One region of the Bradyrhizobium sp. USDA 4538 genome, then DNA from elsewhere that is predicted to be linked to it. Evidence: predicted binding sites of a transcription regulator. Region 1 holds the regulator's gene; each other region holds the start of a gene.
The links. The regulator PhoB, encoded in region 1, activates phosphate uptake and scavenging genes when phosphate is short. The targets are predictions, from matches to a motif close to TGTCATNNANCTGTCAT.
Positions count from the first base shown of each region.

Region 2: J2R78_RS04555 (alkaline phosphatase) is a predicted target of PhoB. The motif match lies at 2,366-2,382, and genes of this name have one in related genera.
Region 3: ppk2 (polyphosphate kinase 2) is a predicted target of PhoB. The motif match lies at 4,443-4,459, and genes of this name have one in related genera.
Region 4: phnC (phosphonate ABC transporter ATP-binding protein) is a predicted target of PhoB. The motif match lies at 2,240-2,256, and genes of this name have one in related genera.

Region 1 covers NZ_JALJZE010000001.1:4,525,507-4,532,937, forward strand. The annotation lists gene pstC (phosphate ABC transporter permease subunit PstC) at 1-928, shown strand, start outside; gene pstA (phosphate ABC transporter permease PstA) at 933-1,778, shown strand; gene pstB (phosphate ABC transporter ATP-binding protein PstB) at 1,775-2,593, shown strand; gene phoU (phosphate signaling complex protein PhoU) at 2,700-3,416, shown strand; gene phoB (phosphate regulon transcriptional regulator PhoB) at 3,562-4,272, shown strand; gene J2R78_RS20390 (IS4 family transposase) at 4,505-5,590, opposite strand; gene J2R78_RS20395 (GcrA family cell cycle regulator) at 5,864-6,376, opposite strand; gene J2R78_RS20400 (aspartate aminotransferase family protein) at 6,865-7,431, shown strand, end outside.
Region 2 covers NZ_JALJZE010000001.1:1,040,257-1,047,687, reverse strand. The annotation lists gene J2R78_RS04570 (indolepyruvate ferredoxin oxidoreductase family protein) at 1-546, shown strand, start outside; gene J2R78_RS04565 (hypothetical protein) at 786-1,217, shown strand; gene J2R78_RS04560 (IS5 family transposase) at 1,363-2,199, shown strand; gene J2R78_RS04555 (alkaline phosphatase) at 2,472-4,052, shown strand; gene J2R78_RS04550 (aldo/keto reductase) at 4,219-5,037, shown strand; gene J2R78_RS04545 (hypothetical protein) at 5,107-5,337, opposite strand; gene J2R78_RS04540 (amidohydrolase family protein) at 5,570-6,850, shown strand; gene J2R78_RS04535 (PLP-dependent aminotransferase family protein) at 7,100-7,431, opposite strand, start outside.
Region 3 covers NZ_JALJZE010000001.1:779,656-787,086, reverse strand. The annotation lists gene J2R78_RS03415 (FAD-binding oxidoreductase) at 1-907, shown strand, start outside; gene J2R78_RS03410 (amino acid ABC transporter permease) at 966-1,634, shown strand; gene J2R78_RS03405 (transporter substrate-binding domain-containing protein) at 1,797-2,675, opposite strand; gene J2R78_RS03400 (DUF6294 family protein) at 2,849-3,271, opposite strand; gene ppk2 (polyphosphate kinase 2) at 3,425-4,288, opposite strand; gene J2R78_RS03390 (fumarylacetoacetate hydrolase family protein) at 4,536-5,708, shown strand; gene J2R78_RS03385 (Lrp/AsnC family transcriptional regulator) at 6,449-6,910, opposite strand; gene J2R78_RS03380 (transketolase) at 7,042-7,431, shown strand, end outside.
Region 4 covers NZ_JALJZE010000001.1:1,067,420-1,074,850, reverse strand. The annotation lists gene J2R78_RS04695 (DUF1045 domain-containing protein) at 1-327, opposite strand, end outside; gene J2R78_RS04690 (alpha-D-ribose 1-methylphosphonate 5-triphosphate diphosphatase) at 337-1,509, opposite strand; gene J2R78_RS04685 (chloramphenicol acetyltransferase) at 1,506-2,171, opposite strand; gene phnC (phosphonate ABC transporter ATP-binding protein) at 2,383-3,198, shown strand; gene phnD (phosphonate ABC transporter substrate-binding protein) at 3,278-4,210, shown strand; gene phnE (phosphonate ABC transporter, permease protein PhnE) at 4,294-5,178, shown strand; gene phnE (phosphonate ABC transporter, permease protein PhnE) at 5,175-6,023, shown strand; gene phnF (phosphonate metabolism transcriptional regulator PhnF) at 6,159-6,884, opposite strand; gene phnG (phosphonate C-P lyase system protein PhnG) at 7,001-7,431, shown strand, end outside.

The DNA of each region.
Region 1 (7,431 bases):
CGCCTTCAAGCTTGGTGACCTCACCTTCTATTGGATCACCCGTATCTCGGCGATCTCGGTTCTGTTGATCCTCGGCGGCATCATCCTGTCGCTGATCGTCGGCGCCTGGCCGGCGATGAAGGAATACGGCTTCGCCTTCCTGTGGACGCAGCGCTGGGCGCCCTCGGCCGATCCGCCGGTGCTCGGCGCGCTCGGCCCGATCTACGGCACGCTGATTACCTCGGTCATCGCGATGCTGATCGCCATTCCGGTCGGCATCGGCATCGCCGTGTTCCTCACCGAGCTCTGCCCGCAAGTGCTGCGCCGCCCGATCGGCATCGCGATCGAGCTGCTCGCCGGCATCCCCTCGATCATCTACGGCATGTGGGGCTTCTTCGTGCTCGGCCCGTTCCTGGCCAACACGTTCCAGCCCTTCATGATCCGGATCTTCGAGGGCGTCCCGGTGCTGGGCGCGGTGTTCGCAGGCCCGCCGTCCTATCTCAGCCTGTTCAACGCCGCGCTGATCCTTGCGATCATGGTGCTGCCCTTCATCACCGCGATCTCGGTCGACGTGTTCAAGACCGTGCCGCCGGTGCTGAAAGAGGCCGCCTACGGCATGGGCTGCACCACCTGGGAAGTCGTTCGCAGCGTCGTGATCCCCTACACCCGCGTCGGCGTGATCGGCGGCATCATGCTGGCGCTCGGCCGCGCCCTCGGCGAGACCATGGCGGTGACCTTCATCATCGGCAACTCGTTCCGGATCTCGTCGTCGATCTTCGCGCCGGGCACCACGATCTCGGCGGCGATCGCCAGCGAATTCGCCGAGAGCGACGGCCTGCACCAGTCCGGCCTGATCCTGCTCGGCCTGCTGCTGTTCGTGCTGACCTTCTTCGTGCTCGCCGGCGCGCGGCTGATGCTGATGCGGCTTGAAAAGAAGGCGGGGAAGTAACGCCATGAACCCGATCTACAAATCCCGCCGCCGCAGCGACATCGTCATCCGCGCACTCTGTGTCGGTGCGGCGCTGTTCGGCGTCACCTGGCTGGCGCTGATCCTGATCACGCTGCTCTATAACGGCCTTGCCGGCCTCAGCGTGCAGCTGTTCACCCAGAACACGCCGCCGCCCGGCTCGACCGAAGGCGGCCTGCTCAACGCCATCGTCGGCTCGGTCATCATGACCGTGATCGGCGTCGGCATCGGCGCGCCGCTTGGCCTGTTCGCCGGCACCTACCTCGCCGAATACGGCAAGCACGACAAGCTGACCTCGGTGATCCGCTTCATCAACGACATCCTGCTCAGCGCGCCCTCGATCATCATCGGCCTGTTCATCTATGGTGCGGTGGTGGTGCCGATGCGCGGCTTCTCAGCGATCGCAGGCAGTCTTGCGCTCGCGGTGATCGTGATCCCGGTCGTGCTGCGTACCACCGAGGACATGCTGCTCTTGGTGCCCAATCCGCTGCGCGAGGCCGCCTCCGCGCTCGGCCTGCCGCGTTCGCTGGTGATCAAGCGGATCGCTTATCGTGCCGCGCGATCGGGTCTGATCACCGGTGTGCTGCTGGCGACCGCCCGCGTCGCCGGCGAGACCGCGCCGCTGCTGTTCACCGCGCTGTCGAACCAGTTCTTCAGCCTGGATCTGACCAAGACGATGGCCAACCTGCCAGTGACCATCAACAACTTCGTGCAGAGCCCCTACGCCTACTGGAAAGAGCTGGCGTGGAGCGGCGCGCTGCTCATCACATTCACCGTGCTCGCGTTGAATATCGGCGCGCGTATCCTTGGTGCCGAAAGGGCCGCAAAATGACCGAGCTTTCCGTCTCCACGACTGCCGCAGGCCACATTCCCCAGGTTCCGCTGCCGGAAGCGCCGCCGAAAGTCACGGTGCGCAACCTCAACTTCTATTACGGCGAGCACCACGCGCTGAAGAACATCAACCTGACGCTCGGCACCAACCGCGTCACGGCGTTCATCGGCCCGTCCGGCTGCGGCAAGTCGACCCTGCTGCGCATCTTCAACCGGATGTACGACCTGTATCCGGGCCAGCGCGCGGTCGGCCAGCTGATGCTGGACCAGACCAACATTCTCGACCCCAAGCTCGACCTCAACTTGCTGCGCGCGCGGGTCGGCATGGTGTTCCAGAAGCCGACGCCGTTCCCGATGACGATCTACGAGAACATCGCCTTCGGCATCCGCCTCTACGAGAAGATCTCGAAGTCCGAGATGGACGACCGGGTCGAGAAGGCGCTGCGCGGCGGCGCGCTGTGGAACGAGGTCAAGGACAAGCTGAACGCCTCCGGCCTGTCGCTCTCCGGCGGCCAGCAGCAGCGCCTGTGCATCGCGCGCACCGTGGCGGTGCGCCCCGAGGTGATCCTGTTCGACGAGCCGTGCTCGGCGCTCGACCCGATCTCGACCGCCAAGGTCGAGGAACTGATCCAGGAGCTCTCCGAGGACTACACGATCGCGATCGTCACCCACAACATGCAGCAGGCGGCGCGCGTCTCCGACAAGACCGCCTTCATGTATCTCGGCGAGCTGATCGAGTTCGACGACACCAACAAGATCTTCACCTCACCGAGCGATCGGCGCACCCAGGACTACATCACCGGCCGGTTCGGTTGACCGGCGCATGATCCGGAAAAGTGGAAACCGGTTTTCCGATCAGGTCATGCTAAAATTCAGGACACGAAGCCATGATCCCCGGGATCATGGTTGAGGGAGACAAGCGATGGCTTCTGAACATACCGCCAAGGCATTCGACAGCGACCTGCAGGAGTTGACCCGCCTGGTCGCCGAGATGGGCGGCCTGGTCGAACGAATGATTACCGAGTCGGTCGACGCGCTGATCCGTCGCGACGTCGCGCTCGGCAAGCGCGTGGTCGCCGCCGACATCGAGATCGACAATCTGCAGCGCAACATCGAAGAGCGCGCGGTGCTGACGATCGCGCGCCGCCAGCCGATGGCGATCGACCTGCGTGAGATCGTCAGCGCGATGCGCGTCGCCACCGATCTCGAGCGGATCGGCGACCTCGCCAAGAACATGGGCAAGCGCGTCGCGGCGCTGGAGAGCGATTTCCAGCCGCTGAAGCTGATCCGCGGCCTCGAGCACATGACCGACCTCGTGCTGTCGCAGGTCAAGTCGGTGCTCGACGCCTATGCCGCGCACGACCTGCCGGCGGCGATGAACGTCTGGAAGGGCGACGAGGAGGTCGATGCGATCTGCACCTCGCTGTTCCGCGAACTGCTCACCTACATGATGGAAGATCCGCGCAACATCTCGTTCTGCATCCATCTGATGTTCTGCGCCAAGAACATCGAGCGGATCGGCGATCACGCCACCAATATCGCCGAGACCGTGTTCTACATGATCGAGGGCCAGCAGATCACCGACAAGCGCCCGAAGGGGGACATGACCACTTTTGCCACCACGGTGCCGGGCAACTGAGGCATGATCGGCAAGCACGGAACCGGCAAGAGCGAAACTGGATGATCCTCGCGACAAATCGTTTCCGCGGGGACTATGCTCAAGGAAGTAAGCGTTTCGGTTTGCGTCTGGGCAACGGATCACCACAGAGAAAGAACTTAGACCGATGAGCGCACGCATTCTGGTAGTCGAAGACGAGGAAGCGCTGACGACGCTGTTGCGCTACAATCTCGATGCGGAAGGCTACGATGTCGAGACGGTGGGGCGCGGCGACGATGCGGATACACGGCTGAAGGAGCGCGTTCCCGACCTCGTGGTGCTGGACTGGATGCTGCCGGGCCTGTCCGGCATCGAACTGTGCCGCCGCCTGCGGGCGCGGCCCGAGACCAAGCAGCTTCCGATCATCATGCTGACCGCGCGCGGCGAGGAAAGCGAGCGCGTGCGCGGGCTTGCCACCGGCGCGGACGATTACATCGTCAAGCCGTTCTCGGTGCCGGAGCTGCTGGCGCGGGTGAAGGGCCTCTTGCGCCGCGCCAGCCCGGAGCGGCTTGCGACCGTGCTGACCTATGGCGACATCGAGCTCGACCGCGAGAAGCGCCGCGTGGCGCGCTCGGGCCGTCCGATCGATCTCGGGCCGACCGAGTATCGCCTGCTCGAATTCTTCCTCGAGCATCCCGGCCGCGTGTTCAGCCGCGAGCAACTGCTCGACAGCGTCTGGGGCCGCGACATCTACATCGATGAGCGCACCGTCGACGTGCATATCGGCCGCCTGCGCAAGCTGCTCAATCCGGGCCGCGAGCAGGATCCGATCCGCACCGTGCGCGGCGCCGGCTACGCGCTCGACGACCGCTTTGCCAAGGCCGAGCCACAGCCGTAACGGCCATGCGGCATTCATAAACCGCAACACGGCGTCGTCCCGGCGCAAGCCCATAGGCGCTAAGATAGTTTGATCATAGTCTGATAGTGGCGCTTATGTCTGGGTGGCTCGCGTAGATGTCGCCGGAGAGCGTGACTGGCTCTGCAGAGTAGAGCGATTGCGGGCTGTGGAATGATCGCTTGCCGTAGCGAAGCTACGAGCTGGCGCAGCAGACGCCACGTCACTGGGTGGGTCAGGCGGCGTCGGCCAAGCGGGGAGAGTCTTCGAGTTCGTCGACGAGCGGCTCGAGCAATAGAATGATCAGCAGATGAGCGAGGATATGGGGTCTGGCGGACCGCTCGTCGGTTCCGGGAGGTCCCTTCAGGCCAATCAGGCTTTTCAGCCGCTTGAAGCCGAGCTCAATGCGCCATCGCAGCCGATAGAGGGCGAGGATATCTGCAGTCGTGAAGTCCTCTGGCCTGAGTGAGGTCACCAGGATCACCCAATCTGCGGCGTCAAGTGTTTGCCTGGAGAGCTGATGACCTCCCTTTTGTGCAGTCCGGCGCGCCTTGCGTCGCGCAGCCGCAGCAGCTTGCGCCGGCTTCTTCGCGGCAACCAGACGCACTGCGAGCGGCGGCGCACCTGACTTGCGCTTTATCCAAATCGGCCGATCGATCAGGCCACGCGCCGAGGCGTTGCGCAGTTCGGCAGTGAGGTCAACAAGATTACCTTCGGCATCGAGCCAGCGCGCGCTCTTCCAGCCGGCCCGGATCACGAAGTCCGCATCGGCATCGACGAGATGCGCCATGCGCTCCGGTTGCAGATAGGCGCGATCGGCAAGACGGATCTCACCGGCAACCGCCGGTATCCGATCCAGCGTCTCGCCCGCTCGCTGATCGGTCAGTTCGAAGTGACCAAAGCGCTCCTGCGGAAGATCGAACGCGCTATGGATACGCCACACTGCGTTCTTGTTCCTGCCGCTCGTCCCAGCCTTGGGGACCGTCGTGGCGTCAACAATACGGATCAGACGACCGCGGCTCGCCTTCGGCGCCGCGGCGGCAAGCGCCTGCTCGACCAAGATTGCCAGCCAATCTCCGCACTGACGTAAGCGATACAACAGAGCCACGTTGGAGATATCGACAAGCCCAACCGACGTGGCCCATGCCGCCGTCAACCGCAGCCCTTTCTCACCAAGGCAATAAGCCAAGATCAGGCGCAGCAAGTCGACCGCATTGCTGATCTCCCGCGGACGGACAAACGCCTTCGTCTTGCGCGCGCTAATGTTCAGAGCCTCGGCTCCGCCAAGTCGGGCGACAACGCGCGCCCAATCTTTGTTCACAAGCGATTCGTGTGCCATTCCATCTTGGAATCACAAGCGAATCCAAGGCGCAAATCCTATTTTAGCGCCTATGGGCGAAAGCCAGGACCCATACGCCGCGGCCAGTGCAATCGGCACGCGGCCAGACGGCTTTCTAACAACACGCATTAGTGGTTATGGGTCCCGGCTTTCGCCGGGACGACGCCGGTGATGTAATGGGCTACGCATCACACAAAAAAATCCCCGCTTTCGCGGGGATTTGTTTTTGAGGTCTTCCGTCGTTTTCCCGAGTGCTCACTTGATCTGCGGTTTCGCCGACGGCCGGCGGCGATCGGCGGCGGGCTGGTAGGCGACGCGCGAGTGATGCGCGCAATAGGGCAGGCCGGCGAGCGCCTTGCCGCCGCAGAAGAAGAATTCCGGGCTCGAGGGATCGCCGACCGGCCAATGACAGGTGGCCTCGTTGAGCTCCAGCAGCGAGAGCCGCTGGCTCATCGGCACCACATTGTCGTAGGAGATCGGATCGGGCTCCATCTCGACCTCGAAGGCGTGCGCCAGCGCGGTGTTGCCGCGAGAGACCGGACGCGCCACCCGCATCATGTGCTGGGCCGGGCGAGCCTTGCGCTGCCGCGGCGCGGCCGTGGAGGGTGCCTTGGCGCGGCCGGAGAGGCCGAGCCGATGCACTTTGCCGATCACGGCGTTTCGCGTCACATTGCCAAGTTCCGCCGCGATCTGGCTGGCCGACAGGCCGGACTCCCAGAGTTTCTTCAGCTGCTCGACGCGATCGTCGGACCAGGTCAATACAGTCATCGCATTCTTCCCTTCGCGTAGCGCCGGCCAATCATTGGAGCGGCGCTGCGAGCCAATCTGGACAAATATCCCTGCGGCCAGAATCCCTTAGCCCTCGCCGGGCACGGTGTTGCGCCCGAACGTTTACGCGAGACACAAAGGCTACTTAGAGGGTCCAGTACCGCCGCACGAGATGTCGTACCCGACAGGCCAAACGCTACAATATGGCGTGACTCTGGCGCAAGAGTCCGCGGCCGTGCGTCCACATGTTCCCACACAGTTAAGCATTGCCATGAGGCTTTTCCACCGCACCGGAATGCTCCAGATTGCGCTCGTTTCGCATTGCAGGAAGGCCACTTCGTGGCGATTGACACTTACCGACCGCAGCATAGAATGCCCGCCACGTGCCGCCCGCAAAGGCGGCCGTTTTGTTTTCCGAAGCTGGCCGTTGCTGCGCTGGCGTCAAGGCGCAGCGGCAATTGTCGGCTTAAAAACCGTCAGTGATCGCCATGACCAACGCTGCCACGTCGCATCTGCTCCCCGTCTTCGCCAGGGTCGATCTCGGCTTCGAGCGCGGCGAGGGCGCCTGGCTGATCGCAACCAACGGCGACCGCTATCTCGATTTCACCTCGGGCGTCGCGGTCAACGCGCTCGGGCACGCGCATCCGCATCTGGTCAAGGCGCTGCAGGAACAGGCGACCAAGCTCTGGCACATGTCGAACCTGTTCAAGAGCCCGGACGGCGAGGTGCTTGCCGCACGGCTGTGCGAGCAGAGCTTTGCCGACTTCGTGTTCTTCTGCAATTCCGGCGCCGAAGCGATGGAGGGCGTGATCAAGCTGGTCCGCCACTATCACTTCTCCAAGGGCCATGGCGAGCGCTACCGCATCATCACCTTCGAGGGCGCCTTCCACGGCCGCACGCTGGGCACGCTGGCGGCGACAGGCTCGGCGAAATATCTCGAAGGCTTCGGCCCGCCGATGGACGGCTTCGACCAGGTGCCGCATGGCGACATCGAGGCGGTGAAGAAGGCGATCGGCCCGCACACCGCCGGCATCCTGATCGAGCCGGTGCAGGGC
Region 2 (7,431 bases), 3.5 Mb from region 1:
GCGGCCGCCGCGCCTGGCTCGCAGGACCTGACCGAAGCCTTCGCAAAGGGCTTGTTCAAGCTGATGGCCTACAAGGACGAATACGAGGTCGCGCGGCTCTATTCCGATGGCGAGTTCAGCAAGGCCTTGAGGGAACAATTCCAAGGCAATTCCGGCTTGAAGGTCTTGCTGGCGCCGCCGCTGCTGGCCCAGCGCGATCCCGTCACCGGGCGGCTGCAGAAGCGTGAATTCGGTCCGTGGATCTTCACGGCGTTCGGCATGCTCGCAAGGCTGAAGGGCCTGCGCGGTACCGCCTTCGACATCTTCGGCTATACCGCCGAGCGCAAGATGGAGCGCGCATTGCCGGTCGAGTATTCGGCGATGATCCTGCGTCACCTCGACGGCAGGAAGCCGCTCGACTTGCCGCGCCTCGTGGCGCTGGCGAAGGCTGCGGAGCTCGTGCGTGGTTATGGCCACATCAAGGAGGGCAACGTCGCCCGCTACCGCACCGAATGCGCGCGGCTGGAGCGCGCGATCGGCCAGCCGCTGGCGCAGGCGGCCGAATAGGGCAGAGCGTTTTCGAGCGAAGTGGCCACCGGTTCGCGTTAAGAAAACGCGTCAGAACAAGAATCTGGAGTCACGTTCCGATAGCATCGGAACGGAAAGGGCTCCAGGTGGCGACTAGGGAACTTTCCACGGACGCCTTGGTTGACCGGTAACCCTGCTCGCGACCAGCGGCTGGATTCGCGCGGCCGGGGCTCCTACATGATGGGTGTTCTGTTCGAGTGATTTCAGGAGGCCGTTTGATGGTCCTGAAAAACGCTTTTGTTGCAACCGTTTGTACCGCGTGCCTGGCTTGGGGCGGCGTGGCGTTGGCTGACGAGTATCGCCCCAGCGAGTTCTTCAGCCTCGATCTTTCACGCGCAGTGTTGTCGCCGAAGCCGCTTGGCCCGCCGGCGCAGTTCGAGCCCGTTCCGGTCGAGGCGAAGACCGACCATGGCCCCGATCAGCATGCGAATGTCGAGCCGCAGGTCGAGGAGCCGAAAGTCGCGCCGAAGAAGGCCGTGCGGACCACCAGGGTGACCGCGCCGCACGAGAAGAAGCGCGCGGAAGCGCGCGTGCCCGCCCGCGCCAAGCTCGCGCGCCGGCACTCGAACCCGCTCGATGCGGAGGCCCGCGACACACGGATCCAGACCTGGCCGTGCCGCACCGGCGGCATCTGCAACTGGCATCGGTGAGGCGGCTCGGCGGTCTCACGCCGACTTGCGCGCGCGTTCGCACCAATATCAAATCCGTCATCCTGAGAGCCTGACTGAAAAATGAGTGAGTGATCTCAGTGGGGTGTGATTCCATCGGATTTGCAGAGATTCGAGGGAGAGCACGATGCCCTGGACCAAGATCACTCGGGAGCAATATCGGCGGGACGATCTGCGTTATGCAAGCGATATGACCGATGCGGAGTGGGCGCTGATCAGACGCCTGTTGCCGCGAGCGAACCGGCGCGGCCGGCCGCGTAAGACGGAGCTGCGTCGTGTGATCGAAGCGATCCTCTATATCGTTTCGACCGGCTGCCAGTGGCGGGCGTTGCCGCAGGAGTTCCCGCCCTATTCGACGGTGCAGGGCTATTTTTATAGATGGCGGGATACAGGCCGGTGGCAGAGGATTGTCAGCGTGCTTGTCCGACGGGCGCGAAAAAAGCTTGGACGGACACCGAAGCCGACGGCAGCCGTGATCGACAGTCAAAGTGCGCCGACCACCCAAGCTGGCGGACCGCGCGGCTACGATGCAGGCAAGCGCATCTACGGCCGCAAGCGGCATATCGTGACGGATACCAATGGCCTCCTCCTCGGGGTTCATGTTCATCCGGCCAACGTTCAGGACTGCCATGGCGCCGTACCGCTGCTGAAGAACGTGCGGATGAACTTCCCCCGGCTGCGCCACGTCTTTGCCGACCGGATCTACCGCGGAAATCAACTCCTCGACGCGCTCTCAGACTGCGGTCCATGGACTGTCGAGATCGTCGAGCGGCCTCAAGGCGTCAAAGGCTTCCAGCTTCTGCCGAGGCGGTGGGTGGTTGAACGCACATTCGCTTGGTTCGGCAGATGCCGCCGCCTCGCCAAGGACTTCGAGGCGACGGTGGCAACCGAAGCTGCCTGGCTGCTGATTGCACACATCAGGCTCCTGACCCGCAGACTCGCGGCTGCAGCTAAGGTTGGGTGACTTATGAGTCAGACTCTGAGGAGGCCGCGAAGCGGCCGTCTCGAAGGATGAATCGGCCACGAACGGGGGCCGTTCATCCTTCGAGACGCGCGTTCCGCGCTCCTCAGGATGACGGATTTGGCTGAGTGCTTAGCACTCCAAACTTTTCCGATTTCCATCTCCCCCGAGTCATCCCGCCGTCGCAAAACCGTCGGCGGAGAGTCAAGAAACCGTAAGGCCGGAGTCAAGGAGCGCAGGCAAAACCTTCGTTGCGATTCGACGAAGGTTATTCGATGCCGACTGCGAACTCCGCGAGGCGGCGTGGCCTCACCCGGCGCCAGCTTCTGGTGCGCTCGGCGTCGACCGCGGCGCTGGCGGGATTCGGCGCGCTGGCAAGACCGTATCTGAGCCGCACCGCGGATCGGCCCGCGATTGCGGGCATCCAGTCCGGCGACGTGGCAAGCGATTCCGCTGTCATCTGGGCGCGCGCCGATCGCGCCGCGCGGATGCACATCGAATGCGCCGCGGTCGAAAGCTTCGCCAGCATCCTGCGCACCGTGTCCGCCGATGCGCTGCCCGAGCGCGACTTCACCGCCAAGCTGCTGCTCGACGGCCTGCCGCCGGGCCAGGACCTGTTCTATCGCGTGCGCTTCGAGGACCGCGACGGCACATCAGGCGAAAGCCGGGTCGGCCATTTCCGAACCGCGCCGGCCGACCGGCGTCCCGTCTCGTTCGTCTGGTCCGGCGACGTCGTCGGGCAGGGCTGGGGCATCGACCCCGCGCGCGGCGGCTTGCGCAGCTACCGCACCATGCTGGACGAGCGTCCGGACTTCTTCATCCATTCCGGCGATCACATCTACGCCGATTGCACGGTGCCGTCGGAGCAGAAACTCCCCAACGGTGAGATCTGGCGCAACATCGTCACCGAGGAGAAATCCGCCGTCGCGCAGAGCCTCGATCAGTTTCGCGGCAACTACAAATACAACTGGCTCGACGACAATTTCCGCGCCTTCCACGCCGAGGTGCCGATGTTCGCGCAGTGGGACGACCACGAGGTGGCCGACGACTGGTCGCCGCTCGGCACCACCGATGCGACCGGCTATGAGGCGGACGGCAGCTCGCGCCTGGTGGCACGGGCACGCCGCGCCTTCCACGAATTCATGCCGATGGGGCTGATGCCGGAGCGCGATGGCCGCGTCTACCGCAAGATTCCCTACGGGCCGCTGCTCGACGTCTTCATCATCGACATGCGTTCCTATCGCGATTCCAGCTGGAATAAGCAGGGCGATCCGGACCAGGCCTGCATCCTCGGCCAGAGCCAGCTCGCCTGGCTGAAGCGGGAGCTGGTGGCGTCGGATGCTGTCTGGAAGGTGATCGCGGCGGATCTGCCGATCGGCCTCGTCAGCCTCGATGCGGTCGCGCTCGGCGACGGCCCGCCTGCGCGGCGCGAGCACGAGATCGCCGATCTGTTGTCCTTCATGAAGCGCGCCGGGGTCCGCAACACGGTCTGGCTCACCGCCGACATGCACTACACCGCCGCGCATCACTATGATCCGAATCGCGCGGTGTTCCAGGAGTTCGAGCCGTTCTGGGAGTTCGTCTCCGGCCCGCTGCATGCCGGCACCTGGTCGCCGGGCGAACTCGACAACACGTTTGGCCCGAAGGCGATGTACCAGAAGGGCTGCTCGGCCGAACAGGGCGACAATCTCGCGCCGTGCTTCGGGCTGCAATTCTTCGGCCGCGTCGACATCGACGGCAAGACCGGCGTGATGACGGTGACGCTGAAGGACGTCGACAACCACGATCTCTGGTCGGTCGATATCGAGCCGCGGCCGGACGCGCGGCCCGGCCAGATCATGGCGCAGCACATCTAGCGCCGTCTCTGATCCGTCGCGACATCTTGATTGCCGGCGTCTTGCCCGAGGGGCCGGTTTGCGGGCAGACTGCGTGTCGGCAGTCCTGCCAATTTCATTCCCACGAAACGATTTGCTGGCGTGAGGTCGTCGATGGCATCGGCTTCCCACGCGTCAGGAGCTATCCATGGAAAATCTGCAGACACAGGGCATCAGCCTTCCGCAGCTCGGGCTCGGCACCTTCCGCATGCAGGGCGATACCTGCCGCGCGGCGGTCGAGAGCGCGCTTGGGCTCGGCTATCGGCATATCGACACAGCCGAGATGTACGGCAATGAAGAGGCGATCGGGGCGGCGATCGCTGCCTCGAATGTCGCGCGCACGGACCTGCACGTGACCACCAAGGTCTGGCACGAGAACCTGGCGCCGGATGCGATCCGGACAGCGTTCGACGCCAGCCTGAAGAAGCTGCGGCTCGATCACGTCGATCTCTATCTGGTGCACTGGCCGTCGCGGAGCATGAAGCTGCCTGCCATCTTCGAGACGCTGATGAAGCTGAGGGAGGAAGGCCGGACCCGCGCGATCGGCGTCGCCAATTTCACCACCGCGCTGCTCAAGACCGTGGTCGAGGACATCAAGGCGCCGATCGCCTGCAACCAGATCGAATATCACGCGATGCTGGACCAGACGCCGGTGCGCAAATATCTCGCCGCGAAATCGATCCCGCTGGTGGCCTATTGTCCGCTCGCCCAGGGCCGCTTCGCCACCGACGAGACGCTGGCGAAAATCTGCAGCAAGCATGATGCGACCGCAGCACAGGTGGCGCTGAAATGGCTGCTCGATCAGGATGGCGTGGCGGCCATTCCGAAAGCCTCGCGCGCCGAAAGCCAAAAGGCCAATCTCGACGCACTGAAGGTCAAGCTCGACGACGCGGACCGCAAGGCGATTGCGGCGCTGCCCAAGGACATGCGCTGCGTCAATCCGGGGTTTGCGCCGGCGTGGGATTGAGGCCGCTGGCCCTGAGGAAGCAGAAAAGAAAATGGCTCCGTGAGGAGCCATTTTCCGTTGTGTCGGTCCTTAGTAGTGATGACGCTTGATGATCACCGTCCGGTCATGGCCGTGATGCCAGCCATGATGCCAACCGCGATGCCAGCCACGGTCATGGCGCATTTCGGCGCGTGCGCCCCAGCCGCGGTCCCAGTGATGATGACCGCCATGTCTGATCACGACCGTCTCGGCGCTCGCGATCGACGGAACGGCCACCGCAAGCGCACCAACCGCCGCGAGAACAAAGCCAATCTTTTTCATCTCATCCTCCTCAAATAAGCGAAGAGAAAACCGTACGGAGATTGAAACGTTCCGCAGGAATCAGAGGAGTTTTCTGAACGCTTGTTCAGCAACTGCCTCGAACGCTGCTGCCGTCGCGTGTTGGTGCGCACAACCGATGAGCGAGCGCACGGGCGGCTTTCCCGGCCTTGCCTAACCGCTGCGTCCGACGCATCATCGCGCCATAAAAATCAATGTTCGGGGGGACGTTGCCATGAGCGAATTTTCACGCCGGGATTTTTTGAAAGTGACGGGATCGGCCGCTGCCGCAGCCATCGCGAGGCCGGCCGCTGCGGCGATGGGGCCGGACGACAAGTTCGACCTCGTGATCAAGAACGGCGATGTCATCGATCCCAGCCAGTCGCTGCGCGGCAAGCGCGACATCGGCATCCGCTGGGGCATCATCGAGGCGATCGAAGACGAGATCCCGGCTGCTCGCGCCGCCAGGACCATTGACGCGTCGGGCAAGCTCGTGATGCCGGGTCTGGTCGATCTGCACTGCCACGTCTACCCGTACGGATCGGCGATCGGCATTCCCGCCGACGAGCTGGTGCAATTCCAGGGCACCACGACGGTCGTCTCGGCGGGCGACGCCGGCGTCAACAACCTCGCGGCGCTGCGGCGCTTCATCGTCGCGCAATCGCGGGCGCGGATCTACGCCTTCGTCCACATCGCCAACAACGGCCTGTCGGCATTCCCGGTGGCCGAGCTCTACAACATCGACAACGCCCAGGTCGAAGCCTGCGCGATGGCGCTGGCCGAGAACCCCGACTTCCTGATCGGGGTCAAGGTGCGGATGTCGGAAAACGTCATCTTCAAGCACGGCCTCGAGCCGCTGAAGCGCGGCATCCAGGCCTGCGAGATGTGCGGCTGGCCGGCGCGGATGATGGTACATATCGGCGGCGTCGAGACCAGGGAGCTGATGTCCGACATCCTCGATCTGCTGCGGCCGGGCGATATCCTGACCCACGCCTATTCCGGCGCGCCGAACATGTCCGGCGCTTTCACCAATATCGTCCAGGAGGGCAAGCTGTTGCCGGCGGCGCTCGCGGCCAAGCAGCGCGGCGTGCTGTTCGACGTTGGCCATGGCGGCGGCAGCTTCGATTTCACGGTGGCCGAAGTCGCGATCCCCGCCGGCTGCGCGCCCGATACGATCTCCTCCGACATCCACGTCTTCTCGGGCAACTCGCCCGGCATTCCGTTCCTGCCGAACGTGATGAGCAAGTTCCTGGCGATGGGCTCGTCGCTGGATCAGGTGGTGGCGATGGCGACCTCGGCGCCGGCGCGGATCATCAACCGGACCCCGAAGGTCGGCACGCTGCAGCGTGGCGCGCCCGGCGACGTCGCGATCATGGATCTCGTCGAAGGCCCGGTCTCCTTCGTCGATACCCGCAACAACAAGCGCGACGGCAATCTGCTGCTGAAGCCGGTGCAGACCGTGGTCAACGGCGTGCCGTTCGGCCGGCCCTATCAGGCGCCGTTCTCGGTGAGGTAGGCGCGCAGATCGGTAGAGCATGATGAGATCAGATCGAATGGCGACCGCAAGCGCGCTGCGCTCCCTCGCCCCGTTCTTACGGGGAGAGGGTTGGGGTGAGGGGCTGCCTCCGCATATCCGGTGATAGCTGAGGTTGCGGAGGCTCCCCCTCACCCGGAACGCATCTGACGATGCGTTCCGACCTCTCCCCGCACGCGGGGCGAGGTGAAGCGGAGTCCGCAACTCGCTTCAGCGCAAAGTCATCATGATCTAGCCGCGCTTCTCCACGTTGCTGCTGCGCGCCGGCACGCCGAACTCCTTGCGGCACACCTCGGCCAGCGCGGCAACGCCCTCGCGGATCTGCTCGTGCGAGGGGCTGGCGAAGCAGAGGCGGAGCCGGCTGCCGGAATGGGCCTTGCTGGTCGACCATTCCGGTCCCGGATTGATCGAGACGCCGGCGGCAAGCGCCGCCTGATAGAGCTTCAGCGTGTCGACATTGTCGGGCAGCTTGACCCAGAGGAATATGCCGCCCTTGGGCGCCTCGAATTCGGCCGCGGTGCCGAACTGCTCGTTCAACGCCTCCATCAGCGTATCGAGCTTGG
Region 3 (7,431 bases), 3.7 Mb from region 1:
CCTGATCAGGACCTCGCTGAAGCTGCATCGCGACTGGATCGTGCAGGCCGGCGCCGGCCATCGCATCCGCGAAACCGGCTGGCTCAAGGCCTGGCGCAGCGACGGGCTCGCCGCCGCCCAGGCTGAGCAGGCAGCGCTCGCCGAGTTCGGCATCCGGAGCGAGGTGCTTGATCGGCAGGCGATCTCCGCGCTCGAGCCCAACATCATTCCTGCCTATAGCGTCGGCCTGCTGCACACGCAGACGGCATCGGTCGATTCACCCGGCGCAGTGGTCAAGGCCTACGCGCAGATGTTCGCCGCTGGCGGGGGCACGATCAGGCAATCCGGAATCCGGCGGATCGAGCCGCACGGCGACGGCTGGCGCGTGCAGCTCGCCGACGGCGAGATCGCCGCGCGCCATGTCGTGGTCGCGCTCGGGCCGTGGTCGGCCGAGCTGCTGCAGCCGCTCGGCTATCGCGTGCCGCTGGCGTTCGAGCGCGGCTATCATCAGCATTTCGTGCCGAACCCGGCACGCAAATTGCTGCGGCCGATCCATGATGCGGAGGGCGGCTTTCTGATGACGCCGATGGAGCAGGGCGTTCGCGTCACCAGCGGCGTCGAGCTCACCGCGCGCGACGCGCCGTCGAATTTTTCGCAGCTCGAGGCGGTGGTGCCGATGGCGCGCAGCGTGGTCGAATTCGGCGATGCGGTCGGCGAGCGCTGGCGCGGCGCGCGGCCGACGCTGCCCGACAGCCTGCCGATGATCGGTAAGGCGCCGCGGCATCGCGGACTCTGGCTCGCCTTCGGCAACCAGCATATCGGCTTCACCACCGGCCCCGGAACGGGCGCCGCAATTGCGGCGATGATCGCGGGCGATGCGCCGCCGTTTGAGGTCAAGGCATTTTCGCCCGGCCGGTATATCGCGTGACTTGCGCGAGGCCGCCTGCAATGTTTGGCGATCAAGCGCGCGGCAACCGAGGGGCAGGATGAACTACGTCTGGGATTTCGGCATCCTTGCCAAGTACAGCCATCTGTTCTGGCTCGGGCTCGGCTGGACCATCGCCTACACCATCGGCACCATCATCCTCGGGACCTTGATCGGCCTGATCGTCGGCATGCTGCGGCTGCGGCGCATTCCGGTGATCGACTGGCTCCTGATCGCCTATATCGAGACATTCCGCTGCACGCCGCTGCTGGTGCAGATCATCTGGTTCTACTATGCGTTTCCGGTGGTGATCGGCGTCAACATCCCGGCGCATGTCGCCGCCGTCAGCGTGCTGTCGCTCTATGGCGGCGCGTTCTATGCCGAGATCGTGCGCGGCTCGATCGAGAGCGTGCCGGTCGGGCAGTGGGACGCGGCGAAGGCGCTCGGCTTCCGCGGCTGGCGCCTGATGCGGCTCGTGATCCTGCCGCAGGCGCTGAAGCCGATGATGGCGCCCTATGTCAACCAGTCGGTCACGCAGCTCAAGAACACCTCGCTGGTCTCGATCATCGCGGTACCCGATCTCGTCTACAACGCGACCTTGATCAACGCCGACACCTACCGGCCGCTCGAGGTCTACACCATCGTGGCGCTGATCTATTTCGCGATCCTGTTCCCGTCGACGCTGGTGGCCAGGCGGCTGGAGCGCGGGCTGACCTACGACAAGGTGTGAGTTGCTTGACCTCTCCCGCTTGCGGGGGAGGTCGGATCGCATCGTTAGATGCGATCCGGGTGGGGGCTCTCTCCATACATAGGGTGTCGCTTGTGGCGACACCCCCACCCCGGCCCTCCCCGCAAGCGGGAGAGGGAGATCACTGCCGTCTCGGCAATCGCCTCAGATACTCAACTCCACCGGTACATCCTCGGGCTTGACGCCGGCAAGGCCGAGGCCCTTGACGAACCATTCGCGCATCTGGCCGATGCCGCGGTTGTAGTCGATCCAAACCGAGAGAAAATCGCGCCAGCGCTTGTCGGCTTCGCGCCGTACCGCCGTGCCGCTCGCGATCGTCACCGACGGCGAGGCCAGGATCTTGTAGGTGCCGAGGTTCGGATTCTTGGCGATCGCGGTCAGCCCGAGCACCAGCGCGTTGACCACGCAGTCGACGCGACCCGACGACATTTCCAGCATCACCTCGTCGCGCGACTTCAGCGACTTGATGGTGGCGTTCGGCGCAAAGCGGCGCGCCACCGCCTCGTTGGCCGAGCCGACGTCGACAGCGATCTTGACCTCGGGCTTGTTGATGTCGGCCCAGGTCTTGGCTTCCAGCCCCTTCTTCAGCATCGCGCCGAACGGATGCGGGAACACCAGATTGGTGAAATCGACCACCAGCGCGCGCTGCGGCGTCGGGTTGAGCGCGAAGCCGAGGTCGATCTTGTTGGCCTGCAGATCGAGGATTGAATTGCCGTAGGTCGACTCGACATATTCCAGCTTGACGTCGAGCAGTTTGGCCAGATCGTTGGCCATCTCGATCGAGAAGCCGGACCAGGTGCCCGAGGCAAGGTCCTTGTTGAAATAGGGCAGCTCGCCCGGCAGCACCGCGATCCGCAGCACCTTGTTGGCCCGGATGCGATCCAGCGTGTTGTCGGCCGGCGTCTGCGCCGAGGCCGGCGTTGCCATCGCGGCCGCGAGCGCCGCGCCGCCGCCGATCCCGAGCGCATAGCGCAGCGCGTCGCGGCGATCTTCGGAGATTTTGATGTCGTCGGATTGAGTCAAGCGGGCCTCCCTGCACCAGATCGGGGGAAGCCTAGCGTCGGTACCCGGTGCCAGCAAGTGCGCGCGTCTGCACCATTGGTAGGCAAGGCGAGGGCGCGGTCGCCTACGTGCCGGACTTCACCTCTCCCGCTTGTGGGGGAGGTCGAATAAGCCGCGAACCGCGCCCTTAGGGGTTAGCAACGATAGGTCATGTTCGCCCCTGTGACCGAAGAAAAGAAAACGGCGGGGAAGCTCAGTTCGGCTACCCAATCGAGCACTTGGTTGTCTGTCTGGGTTTCTGGGCTTGAAAGGTGTGGAAATTGAAAAAGCACCGTCCCGTGAATGTCCAAAAGAACGAGACGATCGATAACCCAAACATCACCGTCGTCGGTCGAGAAAAATTTTGCCAGCAATTCTGCTGTTCCGTCAGAACGAAGCCTGAGAGTGGGGCCGTTGTTCAGGGTGCCGTTCAAGAAGCCGGACAGCTTGCAATCGCCGTAACGAATAGGCGCGCTCCAACTAAGGTCAAGGGTTTGGATAGCATGTGTCGCAACACCCTTATAGCTTTCTGGCTGGTCGGTCGCCGAGCTTTTGCTTTCAAGATGTTCTTTCAACATAGCGTACGCCTCCTTCTAGCCCGCGAATTGCGAGCAACCTCTGGTTTAAAGGGAGGGCGCAAAAGGACCAGTGAGCTGCCTCACAATCTGCAATCGCGATTTAGTGATCCTCCCCCGTAAGCGGGGGAGGACAGAGCGTGCTCGTGCCCAGAATCAATATCGTCCCGGCACGTACATCTCCTGCGGGATCGGGCCGCGGTGATAGTCCGGGTTGCGCACCCGCGGCGGCAGCACCACCGGCTGGTGGGTGACCGCCTGATAGGGGATCTGGCTCAAGAGATGCGAGATGCAGTTGAGCCGGGCGCGCTTCTTGTCGACTGCATCGACGATCCACCACGGCGAGTCCTGCAGGTGCGTGCGTTCCAGCATCGTTTCCTTGGCCTTGGTGTAGAGCTCCCAGCGGGTCCGCGCCTCGACGTCCATCGGGCTCAGCTTCCACTGCTTCAGCGGATCCTGGATCCGCATCGAGAAGCGGAACGCCTGTTCCTCGTCGGTGATCGAGAACCAGTATTTCAGGAGGACGGTGCCGGAGCGGATCAGCATGCGCTCGAATTCCGGCACCGAGTTGAAGAATTCCTCATACTGCTCGTCGCTGCAGAACCCCATCACCTTCTCGACGCCGGCGCGGTTGTACCAGCTGCGGTCGAACAGCACGATCTCGCCGCCGGCCGGCAGATGCGAGACATAGCGCTGGAAGTACCATTGCGTGCGCTCGCGCTCGTTCGGCGCCGGCAGCGCCGCGATCCGGCAGACCCGCGGGTTGAGCCGCTGGGTGATGCGCTTGATCACGCCGCCCTTGCCGGCGGAATCGCGGCCCTCGAACAGCACGACGACCTTCTTCTTCTCGTGCTGCACCCAATCCTGCAGCTTGACCAGTTCGCCCTGCAGCCGCAGCAATTCGCGGAAATAGAACTTGCGGTCGATCGACGGCCTGCCGGCGGCGCCGTCATGGTCGAGCTCGTCGAGCCTCATGTCGTCGAGCTCGAGCTCGAGTTCCTCGTCGAGGCTGTCGGCCATCTCCTGATGGATGCGGGCGCGCAAGGCTTCATCCCGCAAGGCTTCGTCCCGCAAGGCTTCATCCCGGGAGGCTTCGTCGGTGAGGGCTGAGGTCGTCATGAAGGTCCGTCTTTCAGTGTGTTAGATGGATCGGACGGCAGCATTGACGGGCGATGTTACCCCTCTATGACAATGCCGTGACCGCTGTTTCACGCCGCCGGGCGGACTGTGCTAACAAGCCGACAAAACCAAAAAGGGAGATGTGCCGATGATTTCGCTCACGCCAAAAGACGTCCTGCCGGAGGACGGCACCGCCGGCACGCTGGTCGGGCGGGTCTGGTTGCCGCAGGCCGGCGGGCCGGCCGTCGTCGCGGTGCGGGCAGACGGTGTGTTCGATGTCACGGCGCGGTTCCCGACGGTGAGCGCGCTCTGCGAGGAAAGCGATCCCGCGGCCGCGCTGCGCGCCACGGGCGGCGAGCGGATCGGCGATTTCGAGGCGATCCTCGCCAACACCCCGCCCGACGGCCGCGACAAGGCCAGGCCGCATCTGCTGGCGCCGGTCGATCTCCAGGTGCTGAAGGCCGCCGGCGTCACCTTCGCGATCTCGATGCTGGAGCGCGTGATCGAGGAGCGGGCGCGCGGCAATCCGTCCTCGGCGGACGCGATCCGCAAGGAAGTGGTGCGCCTGGTCGGCGACGATCTCTCCAAGCTGAAGCCCGGCTCCGAGCAGGCGATGAAACTGAAGCAGGTGCTGATCGATCAGAATGCCTGGAGCCAGTATCTCGAGGTCGGCATCGGTCCCGACGCCGAAGTGTTCACCAAGGCGCCGACGCTGTCCTCGGTCGGATCAGGCATGGATGCCGGGCTGCATCCGAAGTCGACCTGGAATAATCCGGAGCCGGAGGTCGTGCTTGTTGTCTCCGCCGCCGGCAAGATCGTCGGCGCCGCGCTGGGCAACGACGTCAATCTGCGCGACTTCGAGGGGCGCTCGGCGCTGTTGCTGTCGAAGGCCAAGGACAACAACGCTTCCTGCGCGATCGGCCCGCTGCTCCGGCTATTCGACCAGACCTTCTCGCTCGACGATGTCAGGAAGATGGATGTCGGCCTGACCGTGACTGGCGCAGACGGCTTCGTGCTCGAGGGCCATTCCTCGATCAGCAAGATCAGCCGCGACCCGACCGATCTGGTCGCCCAGACCATCGGCCCCGTGCATCAATATCCTGATGGATTTGCGCTGTTCCTCGGCACGATGTTCGCGCCGGTCAAGGATCGCGATGCCAAGGGCGAGGGCTTTACCCACAAGCGCGACGACATCGTGACCATCGCCGCACCGCAGCTCGGCAAGCTGGTCAACCGGATGCGCAATAGCGACGAATGCGAGCCCTGGACCTTCGGCGTCGGTGCGCTGATGAAGAACCTCGCACAGCGCAAGGTGCTGTGAGGATCAGGACGGGGCGGCGAGTCCACACCTCGGCCGCTTCGTCGGCCGTGTGCGGCCTGTCGCGTGGCGGCAGGTCGGCGCCGGGTTGCGCCGACAATCCGGTGACGTTCAGCCGCCTCTCGCAGCGCGTTGAACGACGACGATGGTGACTGTGCCGAAGCGGCGGCGTTGCCGAACATGTTCAGAAACCTGCGCGGCAGATCGACCGTGTGGCGCAACTTGCGCGCGCTAAAACACGCGGAATTTGCCGCTTTTTCCTAGCTTTATGTGAACCAGTTCATCCTCGTTCGCGCCGGTCCGCTCCAGCATATTGGCTCGACGCGAACAGAAGGAATCGCGGACATGAGCGAGCAGCCATCAAACGGAATGCCCGATTGGCTCACCACCGATATGCTGGTCATTGCCGTCTCACTGGCCATCATCGTGATTGGGATATGGATCGCGCCGTAGCCTGGTTGTCGCGGCGAGGCCGTCCAGCCGGGCAGGGCGCCAGCGGCAATCACTGAGTTGCCCGACGGCGCAAGCCTCTTTTGCAAAACGGAACGAGATGCAAAGCTCGGACGATTCACACACTCAGTGTCGTCCCTGCGAAAGCAGGGACCCATAACCCCAAATACAAATTGTTAAGCGATGCTGCAACGGCGAGTCCCTCTCACAACAACTGCTGCGGCGTATGGGTCCCGGCCTTCGCCGGGACGACACTGTGGGGTTGGCGTCATTCGAGTGACCAACCAACGCCCTCACACCGGCAACGCCGTCGAATACTTCACCTGGCTCAGCGCAAAGCTCGACTCGATGGAGGCGATGCCGTCGAGCCGGGTCAGCTTGTTCTTCAGGAATGCCTCGTAGGAGGAAAGGTCGGCGGCGACGACGCGCAGCAGATAGTCGCGGTTGCCGGTCATCAGGTAGCATTCGAGCACCTCGTCCCATTTCGAGATCGCGCGCGCGAAGCGGTTGAGGTCTTCCTCCTTCTGCCGCGCCAGCTTGATCGAGATGAAGACGGAGACGTGCAGCCCGATCGACTTCTGGTCGACGGTTGCGATGTAGCGAGAGATCACGCCGCGCTCCTCGAGCAGCTTGACCCGGCGGTGGCAAGGCGACACCGACAACCCGACCTTGTCGGCGAGTTCCTGCATGGTCATGCGGCTGTCGGTCTGGAGCAGACTCAGGATCTTGCGGTCGATGGCATCGAGGGCAGGCATTGGGATGAACTCGTCAGTTGAAGTTGGATCGTGGGAATTTATCCCAATTTTTCCTGTGCTGTCGCGTGGAATTGAGATTTTCGCCGACGCCTGCGGCAGTAACATTCCGGCGTATCGCCCGGAGCATTGCCATGGGAATCGCGCCTGAACGCCTCGACATGCTGTCCGCCCTGGCCCGCAAGGTGCTGTGGCTGTCCTCGTGGACCATCCATCACGCCAATCACGTGCGGCCCTCTACCGACGGGTTGAAGGTCGGCGGCCACCAGGCCTCGTCGGCCTCGCTCGCCAACATCATGTCGGCGCTTTATTTCTCGGTGTTGCGCCCGCAGGACCGCGTCGCGGTGAAGCCGCATGCGAGCCCGGTGTTCCACGCCATCCAGTATCTGTTCGGCCACCAGACCCGCGACAAGCTGGAGAATTTTCGCGGCTACAAGGGCGCGCAGTCCTACCCCTCGCGCACCAAGGACAGCGACGACGTCGACTTCTCGACCGGCTCGGTCGGCCTCGGCGTCGCGCAGACG
Region 4 (7,431 bases), 3.5 Mb from region 1:
GATCACCGCGATGAAGCCGCTGATCGCATCGACCACCGGTTCGATCACCGGAATGCGCCGCGCGCGGCCGGCGAAGGCGGCACAGGCATCGAGAAGCTCGGCCTCGCTTCGACCGTCGGCGAGCGCGGTGGGCGCTTTCAGCGTGGCGTGGAATCCATACTTGCGCGGATCTTCGGTGATCTCGCGCCAGTCCGGCGTGACGCCCTCGGGAAACGGCAGGTCGTCGCCCGACACCGCATCGTAACCGAGCAGTGTCGAACCGAAGTGGTGCAGGACGCTGTCGGGTGACGGCGCATAATAGATCGCGTAGCGCGGAGTGCTGGCCATGGGACTGGGCTACGCCGCCGCAACCGTCTTGCGCGGCGCGAGTGAATGAACGAGGCAGCTCGCGTCCGCCAGATGCACCAGCCGTCCGGCCGCTATTACGGCGATAATGCGCGGCCGCAGCGGCGCCTTGTCGTCGACGACGATGATGTCGGCACGGCGGCCCGCGGCGAGCACGCCGCGATCGGCGAGCCCGGCCGCGCGGGCCGGCGCCGACGAGATCAGGTCCCAGGCCCTGGCGAGCGGCAGGATGCCATCGGCGACGAGGCGGAACGCCGCGAGCAGCTGCGCCGGATAGTAATAGTCCGACGCCAGCACCGAGCAGAGGCCCTGTGCGATCATGTCGGATGCCTTGGTCCAGCCGGTATGGCTGCCGCCGCGCACCACATTGGGCGCGCCGAACACGATGAAGTCGTCCGCCGCCGCAGCGTCGCGCGCGGTCTCCTCGTTGACAGGGAATTCGGCGATCGTGGCGCCCAGCGCGCGAAACTCCTGGCGCATCGCCGGGCTGTTGTCGTCGTGCGACAGCATGCGGATATCGGCCGCGCGCGCGGCGGCGGCCAGTCGCGCGATCGAGGCGGGCACCTCGGGGCGGCGCGCCACGATCCGGTCGAGCATGTCGTTGACGGCCTCGACGGAGAGCCCGGAGCGCTCGGCCAGCTGGTTGCGCTTCTTCGGCTTGACGTTGCTATGGTCGTTGAAGGCGAACAGATCGATGCGGCCTTCACCGAGCCATTGAATGATCTCGGCCTCGGCCTCGAGATTGTGGGTCTCGTGACGCAGGTGGAGGCGGGTGTCGGCGGCGAGCTGCGGCCGCAGCGCCTCGATCGCATCGAGTAGCTTGCGCGCATTCTCCGCGCTGCGCAGGCCGGGCTCCCACGACCAGGTCGTGCCGTGGAACACGGTGGTGATGCCGTTGGCGATCGCCTGCCGGTCGCTGTCGATCAGCGCCACGTCGGTCGGGAAGTCGACGCCGGGGCGCGGCATCATCTGCCGCTCGAACGCATCGCCGTGCAGGTCGATGATGCCGGGCAGCACCAGCAGGCCACTGGCATCGATGTGAAGCGCGGCGCGACCCTGCTCGGCGTCGAGCGCGCCGATGTCGCGACCAGCGGTCCGCAGCGAGGTCTCGACCAAGGCGCCGTCAACCAGCGTGCGCCCGCCCTCGATGAAAATGTCCGTCACGATGCGGCGCTCCGTTGTTTGTTCTGTGATTGGGATACGGCCTCGGCCTCGTACTTGTCGAGGAATTCCTCGACCGCGAGCTTGCGAAAGTCGGGCAGGACGCGGCGGAGCGTCTCGTGATCCCAGTCCCACCATGCGAGCGCGGCGAGGCGGTCGGCGATCGTCTCGGAGAAGCGCCGCTTCACGGGCCGCGCCGGATTACCGGCAACGATGGTGTATGCGGGAACGTCCTTGGTCACGATCGCGCCGGCAGCGACGACAGCGCCGGTTCCGATGTTCCGTCCTGGTAACAGGATCGCACCGTGCCCGATCCAGACGTCATGGCCGATATGCACGTGATGCGCACGTCGCCAGTTGAAGAAGTCGGTGTCGTCGCTCTCTCCGGGGAAATACGCGCTGGCGCGGTAGGTGAAATGCGCTTGAGTCGCGCGATGCATCGGGTGGTTGCCGGGGTTGATGCGGGTCATCGCCGCGATCGAGCAAAACTTGCCGATCGAGGTGTAGGTGATCTGGCTGTCGTTCACGACGTAGGAATAGTCATCCATGCTGACTTCGAGCAGGATCGTGCGCGCGCCGACCTCGGTATATTTGCCGAGCCTGCTCTCACGGACCGACGCGGTCGGGTCGACGGTCGGCACAACCGAGAGTGTTTTTCCGGCCATCAGGGCCTCCGCAAATCTTCAAGAATCTTGGGCTTCCGGGGGATGCGCGCTCGTCATCGGGATGCTTGATGACAACATCATGACGTTGCGATGACGGCAAGGGAGCGACAAGGGAGGGGTGTGGACGATCGCCGCACCGCAGCGCTGTCGTCACATAACTGTAAAACGCCGGGGATAGCGATGGCCCAACGAGGCGCGGTTGGAGCATTACATGCTGGTGGTGGAAGGTTTGACGTGCCGTTTCGGCACGAAAGCCGCAGTCGACAACGCGTCCTTTTCGATCGCGCCCGGCAGCTTTGTCGGCGTGATCGGCCGCTCCGGTGCCGGCAAGTCGACGCTGCTGCGGATGATCAACCGTCTCGCCGATCCGACCTCCGGCCGTATCCTGTTCGAAGGCACCGACGTCACCGCGTTGCGCGGCAAGGAACTGCGGCGGTGGCGCGCGCGCTCGGCGATGATCTTCCAGCAGTTCAATCTGGTCGGCCGCCTTGATGTGCTGACCAACGTGCTGATGGGCCGACTGGCCCAGATTCCGTCATGGCGCTCGCTGGCGCAGGTCTGGCCGGAGCAGGACAGGGCGCTCGCACTGTCGGCGCTCGAGCAATTCGACATCGCCCAGCTGGCGGCACAGCGCGCCGACCAGCTCTCCGGCGGCCAGCAGCAACGCGTCGCGATCGCCCGCGCGCTGGTGCAGGAGCCCGACATCATTCTCGCCGACGAGCCGATCGCCTCGCTCGATCCGCGCAACACCAAGATCGTGATGGACGCGCTGCTGCGCATCAACAAGCATTTCGGCATCACGGTGCTTTGCAATCTGCACTCGCTCGACCTGGCGCGGACCTATTGCGACCGCCTGGTCGGCATGGCCGCAGGTCGCGTGGTGTTCGATGGCGCCCCCGCGGCGCTCACCGACCATATCGCCCGCGAGCTCTATGACCTCGAGGCCAATGACGTCATCGGCGCAGCACCGCTGCCCGCGCCCGACGGTGCAACTGCGCCGGCACTCGGCACCGCAGCCGCGGCCTGAGCGTCGCGCATTTTTCAATCTGGGAGGCCGGGCATTTTGCCCGGCCAACAGGTGCAACTACAACAAAAGAGGGGTAGTCATGTTCACTCGTCGCATCATTCTGGCTGGCGCCGCCGCGCTGGCATTTGCCGGTTCGGCCTCCGCGCAGGACTGGAAGGCAAAGTATCCGGAGCTCACCTTCGCGGTGGTGCCGGCCGAGAACGCCTCCGGCGTCACCGAGCGCTGGACGCCGTTCGTGGCGTATCTGTCGAAGGAGCTCGGCGTGAAGGTCACACTGCGCATCGCCAACGACTACGCGGCCGTCATCGAAGGCCAGCGCGCCGGCAACATCCAGATCGCCAGCTACGGCTCGGCCTCGTTCTCTCGCGCGCGCTTGACCGGCGTCAAGACCGACGCGTTCGCCAACGATATGAACGCCGACGGTTCGACCGGCTATTACTCGGTGTTCTTCGTCAAGGCGTCGAGCCCGTACAAGACCGTCGAGGACCTGAAGGGCAAGAATCTCGGCCTGGTCGATCCGAACTCGACGTCCGGCAACAACGTGCCGCGCTTCGAACTGAACAAGATGGGCATCGCGAACGCCGAAGGCTTTTTCGGCAAGGTCGTGTTCACCGGCAGCCACGAGAACGCCGTCCTGGCGCTGTCGCAGGGAACCGTTGATGTGGCCGCTAACCAGTGGACCAACGAGGACGATTCCACGCTCGCCCAGATGCTGACCAAGGGCATGCTGAAGAATGCCGACGGCTCGGCGATGAAGAAGGATGATTTCCGCATCATCCACAAGTCGGCGCTGATCATCAACGGCCCCTATGCGTACAACACCGATCTTCCGGAGGACCTGAAGGCCGCGATCGCAAAGGCCTTCTTCGACGCCCCGACCAAGGACAAGGCCGCCTTCGACCGTCTGTCCGACGGTCAGAAGAAGGGCTTCCATCCCGCCACCACCAAGGATTGGGACGGCACCATCGAGCTGATCAAGTTCGTCGACGGTTTGCGAAAGAAGGCGAGCTGATCGCACGCCTGACGTCACGAGGGTCGGGCGTATAGCCCGGCCCTTTCTCTCCACTCAACTCCGAACCGGACTGGCACGCGTCGATGGCGACCGCCGTATCCATTCTTCCAGCGCAGCAACTGGCGACGCTGGAGGACGCCTACCGCAAGTCCGTCGCACGCAAGCGGTTGAAGGCCGCGCTGGCAACGGCGGCATTCTGTGCGGTGCTGGTGATCGCGGCGTTCGGCGCGGAAGTGAACCTGCGCACGCTGTTCACCTATTTCGGCAATTTCGTCAGCTATTTCGATCGCATCCTGACGCTGGATTCCGGCGCGCGGGTCTGGACCGATCCCGCCGAATGGTTCTGGGGTTGGCATAAGTGGCTGAAGATGCTCGGCGAGACGATCCTGATCAGCTATGTCGGCACGCTGACGGGTGCGGTGCTCGCCTTCGCGCTCAATTTCTTCGCGGCCCAGAATACGTCGCCGGGCCCATGGGTACGTTTCACGATCCGCCGCCTGCTGGAATTCGCGCGCACCGTCCCCGGCATCGTGTTCGCGCTGATCTTCGTGATCGCGTTCGGCCTCGGGCCGATGGCCGGCGTGCTGGCGATCGCGATCCACACCACCGGGGCGCTCGGCAAGCTGTTCGCCGAGATCGTCGAGAATGCCGACATGAAGCCGGTCGAGGGCATCCGCTCCACCGGCGCGAGCTGGCTGTCCTGCATGCGCTTTGCCGTGCTGCCGCAGGTCTCGGCCGGCTATGCCAGCTATGCGCTGCTGCGCTTCGAGATCAACGTCCGCGAGGCGTCGGTGATGGGCTTCGTCGGCGCCGGCGGCATCGGCCAGGAGCTGGTGGTCGCGATCCGCAAGTTCTACTATTCCGACGTCAGCGCCATCCTCATCACCATCATCGTCACCGTCTTCATCATCGACATCTCGACCGGCTGGCTGCGCGGCCGGCTGTTCGGCAAGGAGACCCGTCGATGAGCCAGATGCCGAGGCCGGACACCGCGGAACTGCGCGCGAAGTACCCCGACGTCTTCGAACGTCCCACATCGGCACGGCTGGCGATGCCGGCCATGATCGTGGCGGCGCTCGCGATCTTCGTGTTCGGACTGGTTGATCTCGATTTCTCGCCGTCCAGGCTGATCGCGGGCCTCGGCCAGCTCGGCTGGATCACCATGCTGATGCTCCCGCCGAATCCGGGCTCGTCGTTCCCGCTCTACATGCAGGCGCTCGGCGAGACGCTGTCGATCGCGGTGCTCGGCACCACGCTTGCCGCGGTTTTGGCACTCCCGGTCAGCCTGCTGGCGGCGCGCAACATCATCCCCTCGAACCTGATCCGCTTTCCGGTGCGCCGCTTCCTGGACTCGATCCGCGGCGTCGATACGCTGATCTGGGCGCTGGTCTGGATCAACGTCGTCGGCCTCGGTCCGTTCGCCGGCGTGCTGGCGATCATGGTGTCGGACTTCGGTGCGTTCGGAAAGCTGTTCTCGGAGGCGATCGAGGCCGCGGATCGCAAGCAGGTCGAGGGTATCCGCGCGTCCGGCGGCAATGCGCTGCACGAGATTCGCTTCGGCCTGCTGCCGCAGGTGTTGCCCGTGATCGCCGGGCAGGTGCTCTACTTCATCGAGTCGAACACGCGTTCGGCGACCATCATCGGCATCGTCGGCGCGGGCGGCATCGGCTTGCAGCTTGCCGAACAGATCCGCGTGCTGGAATGGCAGAAAGTATCGTTCCTGATCCTGATGATCCTGATCGCGGTTGCCGCGATCGACTTCATCTCGAGCAAGCTGCGCTTTGCGATCATCGGGCAAAGGGCGGTGGTATAGAAAGTTACCTCGCCCCGGGGAGAGGTCGGATTGCGCAGCAATCCGGGTGAGGGGTGTTTCCCCGCACTCATATTTATCCGCTTTGTGGAGGCGGCCCCTCTCCCCGCAAGAGCGGGGCGAGGGAGCAGAAGCACGTCAGCCGTTCTCGACCAGAAACTCCACGCGCTCGGCGGCGAAGCGCGAGCGCTTGGTCACCAGCGGCTGGTCCAGCATGTCGACGTCGGTGGCGTCGACCACCAGCACCGGCCGTCCCAGCGGCAGGTCGAGCCGCGCGGCGTCGGTCGCATCGACGATCGCCGCGGTGATCCGGGTCGAGGCGCGGTGGTAGTCCTTGACGCCGTAATGCCCGAGCAGCTTCGTCATCGAGCGGACGTTGGCGAACACGCTGCCGGCATCGGGAAACCGCTCGGCCGACAGCCAGGTGGTGGAGACGCAGATCGGCGTCCGGTCGGCGAGCCGCACCGCTTCGATCCGGATCAGCGGCGCACCGATCTTCAGGCCGAGCTCGCGCGCAATCTCGCGATTGGCGGTGTCGCTGCTCGCATCGATCAGCTGGCCGCGCGGCTCGTGACCGCCGGCGCCGACGATCTCGGAAAATCGCGTGCGTGAGCGCAAGGGATAGGCGAGGCGCTGGGCTTCGACATAGGTGCCGCTACCGCGTTCCGCGCGCACCAGGCCGCGCTCCGCCAATGCGGCGAGCGCCCGCCGCACGGTGTGCCGGTTGACCCGGTACGTCTCGGCGATCTCCATCTCGCCGGGCAGCTTTTCGCCGGCGGCGAAGCGGCCGTCAGCGATGCCGCGCTCGATGCCGTCGGCGACCTGCCGCCACAAGGCGACGCCGGAACTTTCCTGCATGCTCATGGCGCGGTGATACCAGAAATCTTTGGTTTGTCACGAAACAGTCATGGCGCTCCGCTATCAAGTTGTCTAGTATCATAGACAACTTGATGCAAGCAAGGTTGCCCAAAGGTTTGCCCATGAGTTCGACCGGACCAAACAGCAAACAGGCCCAGCGCAAGGCCGCGATGACGGTGCTGGCGCACGCCGCCGCTGCTGATATCGCCGGCAGGCTGGCGGCGATCGCGGTGCCCGCGCATGAGAACCTGCGTGAGCCGGAAAACGGCCTTGTGATGCTGCGTGGGCGGATCGGCGGCGACGGTGCGCCGTTCAATCTCGGCGAGGCGACGGTGTCGCGCGCGGCGGTGCGGCTTGCGACCGGCGAGGTCGGCTTCGGCTACACGCTCGGCCGCGACGCGCGGAAGGCGCAGATGATCGCGCTGTGCGATGCCATGGTGCAGTCGGCGGAACTGTCCGGCGAGGTGGAGGTCAAGGTGATCGCGCCGCTGCGCGTCGCCATGAACGCCGAACGCGGCCGCAAGGCGGCGGAAACCGCGGCGACGCGGGTCGA